DNA from 3 places in the Nonomuraea sp. NPDC001636 genome. Region 1 is predicted to be linked to each of the others. Evidence: riboswitches for the same ligand, from Rfam matches in the RefSeq annotation. Region 1 holds a riboswitch; each other region holds the start of a gene.

Region 1 (4,269 bases):
TGGGCGTGCTCGCACAGCAGCGTCAGCAGACGATCCTCGAACGCGTGCGCAGCAGCGGCGGCGTCCGGGTGGCCGACCTCGTGCGCGAGCTCGGCGTCTCCGACATGACGATACGCCGCGACCTTGAGGTGCTGGCCGAGCGCGGGCTGCTGGAGAAGGTCCACGGCGGCGCGACGGCCCTCGGCCCCGGCTCGACCGAGGAGCCCGGCTTCACCGCCAAGTCCGCCCGCCAGCAGCAGGAGAAGGAGGCCATCGCGCGGCACGCGGCCACCCTCGTCCGGCCGGGCACCGCCGTGGCGCTCTCCGCCGGCACCACCACGTGGGCGCTGGCCCACCACCTGGTCGCGGTGGCCGAGCTGACCGTGATCACCAACTCGATCCCCGTCGCCGAGGTCTTCCACCGCAACCCGCGCGCCGACCGCACGGTCGTGCTGACCGGCGGCGTGCGCACGCCCTCCGACGCGCTCGTCGGCCCCGTGGCGGTGGCGGCCATCCGCCGACTGCACGTGGACACGCTCTTCCTCGGGGTGCACGGCATGAGCCTGCGCGCCGGGTTCACCACGCCCAACCTGCTGGAGTCCGAGACCGACAGGGAGCTGGTGGCCGCGGCGCACCGGCTGGTGGTCCCCGCCGACCACACCAAATGGAACACGGTCGGCATCAGCACGATCGCCGAGCTGACCGAGGCCGACGTGGTCATCAGCGACGCGGGGCTGCCCGAGGAAGCACGCACCGAGCTGGCCGAACGGGCCGGAGAACTGATCATCGCGGAGGGCACGCCTTGAAGCGCACCATCACCCACCTGGCAGACGGCCGAGAGCTGATCTACTTCGACCGGCGCGACGACGCCGACCGGAGCGCGATCGACCGGCGGCCGCTCGACCCGCGGCCGGTGGCCTCCGAGCTGCGCTACGACCCGCTGACCGAGGAGTGGATCGCGATCGCCGGCCACCGGCAGACGCGGACGTTCCTGCCGCCGGCCGACGAGTGCCCGTTGTGCCCGTCGTCCGCCACGCGGGCGTCGGAGATCCCGGCCCATGACTACGACGTGGTGGTGTTCGAGAACCGCTTTCCCTCTTTCTCCGGAAATTTTGGGACTTACGGGGATGTCGGCGGCCTGAGTGAGGTGCGGCCGGGTGTCGGACGATGCGAGGTGGTCTGCTTCACCTCCGACCACTCCTCCTCCTTCTCCAGGCTCTCCAACGCCCAGGTCCGGCTGGTCATGGAGGCGTGGGCCGACCGCACGGCCGAGCTGTCCGGCATCGAGGGCGTCGAGCAGGTCTTCTGCTTCGAGAACCGGGGCGAGGAGATCGGCATCACGCTCCCCCACCCGCACGGGCAGATCTACGCCTACCCCTACGTGACCCCGCGCACCAAGGTCCAGCTCGGGGCCGCCGCGCGGCACACGGGTGGCAACCTGTTCGCCGACGTGCTGGCCGCCGAGCAGGCCGCCGGCACGCGGGTGGTGGCCGCCAACGAGCTCTGGACGGCGTTCGTGCCGGCCGCCGCGCGCTGGCCGTTCGAGGTGCACGTGTATCCGCACCGGCAGGTGCCCGACCTGGCGGCGCTGTCGGAGGAGGAGCGGGCCGCGTTCGCGCCGCTGTACACCTCGGTGCTGCGGGCGCTCGACGCGCTGTTCGGGGTGGCGATGCCGTACATCTCGGCCTGGCACCAGGCGCCGGTGCGGTACGGCCGCGAGCTGGCCTACCTGCACCTGGAGCTGTTCAGCATCAGGCGGGCGCCCGGGAAGCTGAAGTACCTGGCGGGCTCGGAGTCTGCCATGGGGGCCTTCGTCAACGACGTGCTGCCGGAGGAGGCGGCACGCATGTTGCGATCACGAATTGATCACTAATTGGTTTCTCATTAAAGTCGCATGACTCGTGATCTACCACTAATATCCCGTTAGACACCGGCCATAACGGTCGTTGTACGCCTAATCCCGGGCGTGTTGCCCGGGAGCCGGGGACCCATCGCATCCGGGGTGAATCCGCGCAAGTGGTAGGGACTGCTCCCGTGCCCGAACCCGTCAGCTAACCCGGCCGGCAGAGGGAGAGGAACAACCACGTGGCGGCTTCGTCCCCCGCGAGTCTTGCCGTCGGTCTCATCACCGCCACCGCCCTGCTCGTCCATCCGGCGGCCGCCACAGTCTCCGGGTCAGCCGCCGTGGCAGCCGCGCCCAAGCCGTCCGAGGCGCAGCTGCGGGCCCAGCTCAAGCAGCTCAACCGCAAGGTCGACAAGCTCATCGAGACGTACAACCTCAAGCGGGTCGAGCTGGCCAAGGCCCAGCAGGCCGCCACCGCGGCCCAGCAGCGGCTCGCCGCCGCCGAGCAGGCGGTGGCCACGGCCGAGCAGCGGGTCGCCGAGATCGCCCGGCTGCGCTACCAGAGCCGCGACGCCTCCCTTCCGGGCTTCATGCTGACCCCGGACGGCGGCGGCGCGGCCGTCCTCGAACAGCTCACCGCCGAGCAGCAGGCGGTCGTGGACAGCGTGGCCAAGGCCCGCGACGACCAGAAGAAGGCCGTCACGGCCGCCGCCACGCTCGCGACGGAGCTGAAGGCAGGCACGGCGGAGGTGGCCGAGCAGCGCGACGACGCCCAGGACGTCATCGACGACATCAAGAAGAAGCTGCAGGACCTCGTGCCGTTCGGGCCGGGCAAGAAGTCCGACGGGAGCTGGGCGCCCGAGCTGCCGTCCGGCTCGGACAACATCACGCCGCGCACCCGGCTGATGCGCGCGCAGGTGCAGAAGAGCTTCTCGCTGCCGTACGAGGTGGGCTGCTTCCGGTCCGGCTCCAGCGGCGAGCACCCGCTCGGCCGGGCCTGCGACTTCATGATGAGCACGGGCGGCACCATGCCGAGCGCCGTCAACAACGCCCTCGGCGACCGCCTGGCCGACTGGGCGCTGAAGAACAAGGCCAAGCTGGGCGTCAAGTACGTGATCTGGAAGCAGCGCATCAACCAGGGCTCGGGCTGGCGCCCGATGTCCGACCGCGGCAGCATCACCGAGAACCACTACGACCACGTGCACATCTCGATGAACTAGCCGCGGACCGGCGGCTCAGCGGATGCCGGCGAGCTTGCCGGGGTTGGTGACCGAGTAGACGGCGGCGATCCGGTCGCCCTCGGGCGTGATGTTCTGCCTGCCGCAGATCCTCGCCGGGCAGCGGCGGCCGGCCGCCGAGAACGACGACGTGGCCGACCTGCGCAGCGCCGGCACGCTGGCCACCGCTCCGGGCGGGCACCCGACCCAGTTGCCGGCGGCCCTGGCGGACACCGTCCTGGACGGGCTCGACGTCACGGCGATCGACTTCGTCCCCGACCCGGCGCAGGCGCCGGCGTTCGTCCAGGCAGCTCCGCCCATGCCGTCGGCGCGCTGCGGGCCCTGCGCCGCGCGGGCGTGCCGCTGCCCGCCGGGACCGACGCCACCCCGTTCGTGCCCGCCCTCGGCGCCGGGCTGCACCGCGAGCTGCGGTTGCTCACCGAGGCCGGGCTCGGCGCCGAGGAGGCGCCGGCCGCCGCGACCAGCGTGCCCGCCCGGCACTTCGGGCTGGCCGACCGCGGCCGGATCGCCCCGGTCTGCGCGCGGACCTGGTGCTGGTCGAGGGCGACGCCACCCGGGACGTCACCGCCGTCGGCGACATCGCCGAGGTCTGGCGTCGCAGCGTGCGCCAGGCCCGGTAGCCCCCGCCCGTGGCGCGCCGGCCGGGTCAGCCGAGCGTGAGGGGGTTGACCAGGTCGGCGTAGACCAGCAGACCGGCCATGATGATCAGCACGAACGCCATCGCGTACGTGAGCGGCAGCACCTTGGCGATGTCGACGTAGCGGGGCTCGGGGCGGCGCATGATCTTGGCGTAGCCGCGCTTGATGCCCTCCCACAGGCCGCCCGCGATGTGGCCGCCGTCGAGGGGCAGCAGCGGGATCAGGTTGAACAGGCCGATCGCCAGGTTGAACCCGGCCAGCAGGCTGACGAAGGTGAACAGCTTGCTCTTGTTGGACATGTCGGAGGCCAGGATCTCGCCGCCGAGCCGGCCCGCGCCCACCACGCCGACCGGGCCCTCGGGGTCGCGCTTGTCGCCGGAGAAGGCGGCGTTCCAGACGCCGACCATCTTCGCCGGCAGGTTGACCATCGAGCCCACGACGCGGCCGGTCAGGTCGCTCATGTAGCCCGGCACCTGCCCGATGCTCTGCTGCTCGAAGACCTGGGAGGGCACGACGCCGAGGAACCCGACGCCCTTGTCGATCTTGGTCTCGTCGGTGGGGTTCGCCATGT
Region 2 (4,269 bases), on a different contig from region 1:
GACATGCGCTCGTTCCGGCGGATCAGGTCGACGGCGCGGCGTTTGGACACCGTCATCAGCCAGGCGCCCGGGTTGCGTGGCACGCCCGATTCCGGCCACTGCTCCAGGGCCGCGACCAGCGCGTCCTGGGCCAGCTCCTCGGCCAGGCCGACGTCGCGGACCAGCCCGGCCAGGCCGGCGATGAGCCGGGGCGCCTCGATCCGCCAGACCGCCTCGATCGCCCGGTGGGTGTCGGAAGCCATCACCGGCTCATGACACCAGCACCGTCCGGGGTCCGCAAGCCGAGGTCAGCTCTCCCGCCCGCCCAGACGCCGGCGCATGGCCCTCTCCCGCTCGACCTCCGCCGGGTCGGACGAGGCCGCGTCGGGCGCGTCGGAGGCGTCGTACACTCGCCACACGTCCAGGCCGATCCCGTCATAGCCCTCCGGGACGGGCACGCGCATGGCCCATTCCAGAGCCTCCTCCCTGGACTTCACCTGGATCAGCCAGAACCCCGCGATCAGCTCCTTGGCCTCGGCGAACGGGCCGTCGATCACCGTGGCCCGGCCGCCGCTGTAGGCGATCTGCGCGCCCTGCGAGCTCGGGTAGAGCCCTTCGGCGGCCAGCAGCACCCCGGCCTTGGCCAGCGCCTCGTTGTAGGCGTGCATGTTGTCGACGAGCTCCTGGCTGGGCAGCGCCCCGGCCTCGGTCTCCCCGTTGGCCTTGCCGACGATCATGAATTTCATCCTGCCGTCCCTTCCGTCCGCGGCCCCGGGGCGGAGCCGGCCTCGCCGAAGCGTCGAACGGGCGCCGGCCGGATCGACACGCGGGCGCGGGCCGTCCGCTTCCAGGGCACCGTACCGGTCGTGCGGGCGGGTGGCCGATGTGCCATCCTCGCCCCATGCCCCGACCCGCACCAGACGCCTCCGTCCCCAACCGGGCCCTGTGGGACGAGCGCGCCCGCGTCCACGGCTCCACCGCGGCCGACCGGTTCTACGACGTCGACGCCTTCCTCGCCGGCCGGCAGACCCTCTACCCGCTCGAACGCCGCCTGGCCGGCGACGTCGCCGGCCGGGACCTGCTCCACCTGCAGTGCCACTTCGGCCTGGACACGCTGAGCTGGGCACGTCTCGGTGCGCGGGTGACCGGCGTCGACTTCTCCCCGGTGGCGGTCGCGCGCGCCCGCGACCTGGCGGCCAGGGCCGGGCTGGCGGCCACGTTCGTGGAGGCCGACACGCAGCGGCTGCCGGCGGAGCTGGCCGGCGGCTTCGACGTGGCGGTGGCCACGTACGGCGTGTTGTGCTGGATCGGCGACCTGGACGGCTGGATGCGCGGCGCGGCCATGGCGCTGCGGCCGGGCGGGCGGCTGGTGCTGGTCGACCTGCATCCGGCCTACCAGACGGTGGCCTCGCTCGACCCGCTGGTGGCCGACTGGCCCTACGGCGGCGGCCAGGCCCACCGGGAGACGGTGACCGGCACGTACGCCGACGCCGCGGTGGTGACCGAGACGCACGAGGCGGTCGAGTACCCGTACTCGGTGGGCGAGATCGTCACGGCGGCGGCGCGGGCCGGGTTCACGGTGGCCGAGCTGGGCGAGCACGTCGAGACCGACCTCGACCCGCGCGGCCTGCTGCCCGAGGGCCCGGACGGCCGGTACCGGTTCCCGTTCGGGGACTCGCACCTGCCGATCCTCTACTCGCTGGTGGCGGTCCGGCCCTGAGACGCGGCGAGCGCGCGCCCCTCGTGCGGGACGCGCGCTCGGAGCGGCGCGGAGGTCAGCTGGCGTACTGCGGGTAGCCGTAGCCGACGACCTGCGACTTCGGACGGACGCGCTCCTCGACCTTGCCGTTGCCGGTGTTGCCCTCGATCGTGGAGATGGTGCCGTCGCCGTTGTCCTTGACGACGAAGCCGACATGCTGGATGGCGTCCAGGCTCTTGCTGCCGCCCCAGGAGAAGAAGACCACCGCGCCGGGCCTGGCCTCGGCGCCCCAGCGGTCGTTGGCGGCGAACCACTTGGCGTGGGCGACGGTCCAGGCGTCCCAGCCGACCTGCGGCCGGGCGCCGGTCTGCTCGCCGACCCAGGAGACGAAGATCGAGCACCAGGGGGCATTCAGGTACATGGCGCGGGTGCCGCCGTCGCGGGCGATGGTCTCGGCGGCGCGCTGGGAGTCGGCGTACCACTTCTGGAACTTGGTGCCGCCGCCGTAGGCGTTCTCGGAGGTGCCGACCTGGGCCTTGGCCATCGCCAGGACCTGCTGGGCGGTGACGTTGACCTGGGTCTCCTCCGCCTTGCGGGTCTGGGCGGCGGCCTGCGGCGCGACGGCCGAGTGGCCGGCCGCGGCGGCCGGGCCGGCGCTGTCGGCGGCGGCGGCGGTGGCGTGGCCGCCGATGGCGGAGGCGAGGATGGCCGCGCCGAGCGCGGCGTGGGCGTAGGTGATCTTCGGGGCACGGATGGGACGGTGCTTGGCCATCGAGGGCATTAACTCCTTGCTTCCATGCCGCTTACCGGGTTAGCTGACGGGTTCGGACGTGGAAGCTGCCCTACGGCACCGAAGTGCCGATTCACCCCAAAGGACGTGGGTCCCCGGTTCCGCCCGGAGGCGGATTCAGCGGTCACAGGACGATCCTGTGAAATGTCGTGCGATGGTTGGACAAAGCCGGACAAACCGGACGTCTGCCGCGAGATGCCCCACAAGGTAATACATCGGGCAAGAGTCAGGCAAGTGGCTAAAGGTCCAGCTAGGAGAGTTGCGCCCGCGCTTCGGCCAGAAGCCCCATCATGGCAAGGGATTCGTCAAGGGGCATGATCGCGCTCTCCGTGCGGCCCTCGATCGTGGCCGTGCGCACCTCGCGCAGCTCGCCCGCGTAACCGTTGTCGGCCGGGTCGAGCACCAGCTCCTCCGTCTCCATCGACGGCCCCGACAGCAGCACCCGCCGCGGCGCCCAGAACGGCGCCAGGATGTCGGCCCGCATCGACGTGCCCACCACGCTCGCGTCGTTGGCATGATGCGCCAGCAGCGAGACGTCCACCAGCGCCCGCCGCCCGCCTGGGTACAGCAGCAGCCCGCCGGCCTCGGCGTCGACCCCGCTGGGCGCCAGCGAGCCGGCCATGCGCAGCTCCGCGGGCATGCCGAGCAGCAGCTGGGCCAGCCCGAACGGGTAGATTCCCAGGTCGAGCAGGGCCCCGCCGCCCAGCTCCGGCGCCCACAGCCGGTGGGCGGGGTCATAGGGCAGCGCGAAGCCGAACGAGGCCCGCACCGACCGGATCTCACCGAAGCGCGGATCGGCCGCCACCTGCTGGATGAGCGGGTTGAAGCGCATCCACATGGCCTCCATGAGGAAGACCCCGGCCGCGCGGGCCAGCGCCACCATGCGCTCGGCGTCGGCCACGTCGGCCGCCAGCGGCTTCTCGCACAGCACCGACTTGCCCGCCGCGATGGCGGCCTCGGCCACCTCCAGGTGCTGGGCGTGCGGCGTGGCGACGTAGATCGCGTCGACGGCCGGATCGGCGCACAGGGCCTCGTAGGAGCCGTAGGCCGACTCCGCGCCCAGCTCGTCGGCCAGCGCCCGCGCCCTGAGCGGGCTCCGCGAGCCGACGGCGGCCACCCGCATGCCGGGCTCGGCCACGATGGCCGACCCCACGGTACGCGCGATGCCGCCGGTCGCCGCTATTCCCCAGGTGAAATCTCGCACGACCGAGATCGTAGAGCGCTCAGGTCAGGTTGAACGAGTCGGGGTCGGGCCCGATCCGCCGCCCCGCGTTCATCGCGCCGATGGCCGCCATGTCCTCGGTGTCGAGGATGAAGTCGAACACGTCGATGTTCTCCTCGATCCGCGACGGCGTGACCGACTTGGGGATCACCACGTTGCCGAGCTGCAGGTGCCAGCGGAGCACGATCTGGGCGGGCGTCTTGCCGTACTTCTCCGACAGCACGCGCAGCGCCGGGTCGGCCAGCAGCCCCTTGCCCTGCCCGAGCGGGCTCCACGCCTCGGTCAGGATGCCGTTGGCCTCGTGGAAGGCCCGCATCTCGCGCTGCTGGAAGTACGGGTGGAGCTCGATCTGGTTGATCGACGGCGTGATGTCGGTCTCCTCCATCAGCCGGGTCAGGGTGGCGACCGTGAAGTTGGAGACCCCGATGGCCTTGGCCCGGCCGTCCCGATAGATCTTCTCCAGCGCCCGCCAGGCCTGCACGTACCTGTCCTGCTCCGGGACCGGCCAGTGAATCAGGAAAAGATCTACGTAGTCGAGGCCCAGGCGGGCCAGGCTCTCGTCGAAGGCCTGCTCGGCGC
Region 3 (4,269 bases), on a different contig from region 1:
CACTCGTCCACCGAGATCAGCCGCTCCTCGGTCTCCAGGCCGAGGTCGCCGGCCATCTCCAGGATCGACTCCCGGGTGATGCCGGGCAGCAGTGTGCCGGTGAGCGCCGGGGTGACGAGCTTGTTGCCGAAGACGAAGAACAGGTTCATCCCGCCCATCTCCTCGACGTACTCGTGCTTGTGGGCGTCGAGCCAGACGACCTGGTCGCAGCCGTTGTCGACGGCCTGGCGCTGGGCGACGAAGGCGGCGGCGTAGTTGCCGCCGCACTTGGCGAAGCCGGTGCCGCCGGGCGCGGCGCGCGTGTACTCGGTGGACAGCCAGACCGAGACGGGCTTGATGCCGCCGCTGAAGTACGAGGCCGCCGGCGAGGCGATCACCATGTACTTGTAGGTCTTCGACGGGTAGTTGACGCCGAGCCCGGCCTGCGTGGCGAACATGAACGGGCGCAGGTAGAGGCTGTGGCCCTCGGTGGTCGGCACCCACTCCTTGTCGGCCGAGACCAGCAGCTCCAGCGACTCCACGAACGCCTCCTCCGGCAGTTCGGGCATGGCCATGCGCTCGGCCGAGCGGTTGAAGCGGGCGGCGTTCGCGTACGGCCGGAAGGTCGCGATCGAGCCGGAGATCTGCCGGTACGCCTTCAGGCCCTCGAACAGCTCCTGCGCATAGTGGAAGACCGAGGTCGCGGGGTCGAGCGAGAGCGGCCCGTACGGCATGAGCCTGGCGTCGTGCCAGCCCTCGCCGTCGGTGTAGTCGATCGAGATCATGTGGTCGGTGAAGACCTGCCCGAACCCGGGGTTCGCCAGTACCTGCTCCCGCTCGGCCGCGGTGCGAGCGTGGTCGGAATGCTGCACGTCGAAGCTGAGCTTCTGAGCGATGGTCATGACGACGGTCCTTCTCTCTACGAATCTGCGACTCGAAAGCTGATTCTGGTAGCTACTGCCCGCGAGCAGTATTCGTACTTCCTAGTGTCTCGCGATTTGGGATGGCAAGAGGCACTTGGGGGGTTCAATCCCGAAGAACGCGAAAAGCGCCTGGCAGTCCGTGTCCGGACCGCCAGGCGCGTGCGGGGCTAGGCGGTCCTAGCCGGCTACTCGCGCGGCGATGGCGTCGCCGATCTCGCTGGTCGTGCGGCCGGCGCGGCCGGTCACCCGCTCGGCGATGTCGGCGGCCACGGCCTGCTCGACCTTGGCGGCCTCGGCGTGCAGGCCGAGGTGGTCGAGGAGCATGCCCACGGACAGGATGGTGGCGGTCGGGTCGGCCTTGCCCTGACCGGCGATGTCGGGCGCGCTGCCGTGCACCGGCTCGAACATGCTCGGCGAGGTGCGCTCGGGGTTGATGTTGCCGCTGGCCGCCAGGCCGATGCCGCCGGCGATCGCGGCGCCGAGGTCGGTGATGATGTCGCCGAACAGGTTGTCGGTGACGATCACGTCGAAGCGCTCGGGCTGGGTGACGAAGAACATCGAGGCCGCGTCGATGTGGCTGTAGTCGGTGGTGACGTCGGGGAACTCCGCGGCCACGCGGTTGACCGTGCGCTGCCACAGGTCGCCGGCGAAGGTGAGCACGTTCGTCTTGTGGACGAGCGTGAGCTTCTTGCGGGGCCGCGACTGAGCCTTCTGGAAGGCGTAACGCACGACGCGCTCGACGCCGTGGGCGGTGTTCAGCGACTCCTGGGTGGCGATCTCGTGCGGCGTGCCGCGGCGCATGACGCCGCCGGTGCCCGCGTAGAGGCCCTCGGTGCCCTCGCGGACGACGACCATGTCAATGTGCTCGGCGGTGGCGCCGGCCAGCGCGGTCTCGACGCCGGGGAACAGCTTGACCGGCCGCAGGTTGACGTAGTGGTCGAACTCGAACCGGAGCTTGAGCAGCAGGTCGCGCTCCAGGATGCCGGGCGGCACGCTGGGGTCGCCCACGGCGCCGAGCAGGATCGCGTCGTAGCCGCGCAGCTCTTCGAGCACCGCGTCGGGCAGGGTCTCGCCCGTGCGGTGGTAGCGGGCTGCGCCCAGGTCGTAGTGGGTGGGCTCGATCTTCGTGCCCACGGCCTCCAGGACCTTGAGCCCTTCGGCTACGACCTCGGCGCCGATGCCATCCCCGGGGATGACGGCCAGGCGGATGTTACGCGACTCCATGGGCGGTACCTTACCGGCTCGTCTCGGCTGACGAACACATCATCTCAACAACCGGACAATCCGTTTTGGGGGGATTGCGACCTTTTGACCGTTTCGTTAGAGTCCGACGAGCCTAATCCACGCAGCCGCTGCGTGGAGCCGGGGACCCATCTTTCCCCCCGGGGCGAATCGGCCGCGCCTCTCCCCCGAGGAGCACCGCCGTAGGGCTACTTCCAGGCCCGAGCCCGTCAGCTAACCCGGTCGGCCACGTGGAAGGACAGTCCCCTGTCTAGCATCGCCATCCTTGTGGCGGTGGCAGCGGGCGCCGCAGGTCTCATGCCTGCCGCCCCCGCGGCTCCCGCCGCTCCGGCCGCTCCGGCCGCCCCCACCCCCTCCATCACCCTCACCGGCCCCCAGGTGAAACAGGTCCAGGAACGGCACGTGCCGAAACCGGCCTGGAAGGTCGCCCTCGAATACGCCATGGACAAGCGCGGCACCCCGTACGTGTGGGGCGGCGCCAGCGAACGGGGCTACGACTGCTCGGGCCTCATGCTCCGGGCCTACGAGGACGCCGGCATCGAGCTCCCCAGAACCGCCGCGGAGCAGTACGGCGCCTTCTCCAGGAAGATCGCCTGGAACGACCTCAAGCCAGGCGACCTGGTGTTCTTCAGCGGCCTCGGCCACGTCGGCATGATCTCCAAGCCCGGCTACATGGTCCACTCCCCCCACACCGGCGACGTGGTGAAGGAGGAACGCCTGTCGCAGTGGCGCAGGCAGGCCTTCGTCGGCGCGGTTCGCCCCGACCCCAAGGGCGTCAAGCGCTGGGCCGACTACAAGCAGCTCCAGAAGGCCCCCGCCCCCGCCATGCTCACCGCGACCCTGTGACGACGACCTTCCCCGGGGCGTGCCCCTCCTCCTGGTAGCGGACGGCCGCCGGGAGCTCGCCGAAGGGGAAGGTCCGGTCGATGACCGGGGTGACCGCGCCCCGCTCGATCAACCCGGTCAGCGTCAGCAGGTTCGCCCTGTTGCTCCCGCAGCGGACGACGTCCGCCCTGACGATCCGCTGCGGGACGAAGGGCCCCGACGCGAGCGCGGCGAACATGCGTCCGGCCGGCTGCACCCAGCGGCCGGCCGGACCGCCGACCAGCACGTACGTGCCCTTCCTGGTCAGCACGCGGCGGCAGTCCGGCAGCCGGCGGCCGCCCGCCACGTCGAGCAGCAGGTCGAAGCGCCGCCCCGAGGCCGCGAAGTCCTCCTTGGTGTGGTCGATGACGTCGTCCGCGCCGAGCGAGCGCACCAGGTCCGCGTTCCGCCCGCTGCACACGCCCGTGACGTGCGCCCCCAGCGCCTTGGCGAGCTGCACGGCGAACGTGCCCACGCCGCCGGACGCGCCGTTGACCAGCACCTTCTGGCCCGGCTGGAGGCGTCCCTCGTCGCGCAGCGCGATCAGCGCGGTGTTGGCCGCCATCGGCACCGCCGCCGCCTGCTCGAACGACAGGCCCGCCGGTTTGGCCGCCACCTCGCCCTGCCGCAGGCAGACGTACTCGCCGAAGCCGCCCCCCAGCGACATCGCGTACACCTCGTCGCCGGGACGGAACAGCGTGACGTCCTTCCCGGCCGCCTCGACCTCCCCCGCCACGTCGGCCCCGAGGACGGCGATGCGCGGCCGGCGCAGCCCGACCCCGCCGCCCATGACCCGGGCCAGGTAGGGCTCCCCCCGCATGAAGTGCCAGTCGTAGGGCTGCACGGACGTGGCCCGCACCCGGACCAGCACCTCGTCATCGCGCGGCACGGGCCGCTCGACGTCGGTCAGGACGAGCTGGTCGGGCGAGCCGAACGAGCGCAGGACGTACGCCTTCATCGTTTTCTCCCTCGTGCCGCTGATGTGCCGCCAGTGTGGGCGTGACCTGCGCGGACGCTCAACGGTCGAAAGGCGACGGCTCGATGGCCGAAAGTACGACCGACCGCCCGCCGATGGTGCGAACCAGGACCGGCCGTCCGCGCGATGCCCCGGCACGGGCGCGGGCGGCACGCTCTCAGGCATGAGATGGATCGCACCCGCCGGGCTGCTCGCGCTCAGCGTCGTCCCGCTGGTCGCCGGCGCACTCCGGCTGACCGAACTGGCCGCCGGCGCCCCCGTCACGGCGGACAACGCGCGCTTCTT

Evidence for each region. Region 1 has a riboswitch for cyclic di-AMP ahead of ABT158_RS33720 (VldE C-terminal domain-containing protein). Riboswitches for the same ligand answer to the same signal wherever they lie in the genome.
Region 2: it holds a riboswitch for cyclic di-AMP, as region 1 does, so the genes downstream of both, ABT158_RS06855 (CHAP domain-containing protein) here and ABT158_RS33720 (VldE C-terminal domain-containing protein) in region 1, are expected to answer to the same signal.
Region 3: it holds a riboswitch for cyclic di-AMP, as region 1 does, so the genes downstream of both, ABT158_RS08905 (C40 family peptidase) here and ABT158_RS33720 (VldE C-terminal domain-containing protein) in region 1, are expected to answer to the same signal.

What each region holds. Positions count from the first base shown of each region.
Region 1 is NZ_JBEOZT010000022.1:22,976-27,244, forward strand. It holds gene ABT158_RS33710 (DeoR/GlpR family DNA-binding transcription regulator) at 6-785, shown strand; gene galT (galactose-1-phosphate uridylyltransferase) at 782-1,852, shown strand; cyclic di-AMP (ydaO/yuaA leader) riboswitch at 1,921-2,059, shown strand; gene ABT158_RS33720 (VldE C-terminal domain-containing protein) at 2,065-3,042, shown strand; gene ABT158_RS33725 (hypothetical protein) at 3,058-3,540, opposite strand; gene ABT158_RS33730 (M50 family metallopeptidase) at 3,707-4,269, opposite strand, start outside.
Region 2 is NZ_JBEOZT010000002.1:679,680-683,948, reverse strand. It holds gene ABT158_RS06870 (RNA polymerase sigma factor) at 1-242, opposite strand, end outside; gene ABT158_RS06865 (YciI family protein) at 288-725, opposite strand; gene ABT158_RS06860 (class I SAM-dependent methyltransferase) at 881-1,699, shown strand; gene ABT158_RS06855 (CHAP domain-containing protein) at 1,755-2,450, opposite strand; cyclic di-AMP (ydaO/yuaA leader) riboswitch at 2,464-2,601, opposite strand; gene ABT158_RS06850 (Gfo/Idh/MocA family protein) at 2,719-3,672, opposite strand; gene ABT158_RS06845 (aldo/keto reductase) at 3,692-4,269, opposite strand, start outside.
Region 3 is NZ_JBEOZT010000003.1:382,978-387,246, forward strand. It holds gene ABT158_RS08895 (branched-chain amino acid aminotransferase) at 1-881, opposite strand, end outside; gene ABT158_RS08900 (3-isopropylmalate dehydrogenase) at 1,080-2,126, opposite strand; cyclic di-AMP (ydaO/yuaA leader) riboswitch at 2,226-2,387, shown strand; gene ABT158_RS08905 (C40 family peptidase) at 2,418-2,990, shown strand; gene ABT158_RS08910 (NAD(P)-dependent alcohol dehydrogenase) at 2,974-3,966, opposite strand; gene ABT158_RS08915 (DUF2306 domain-containing protein) at 4,148-4,269, shown strand, end outside.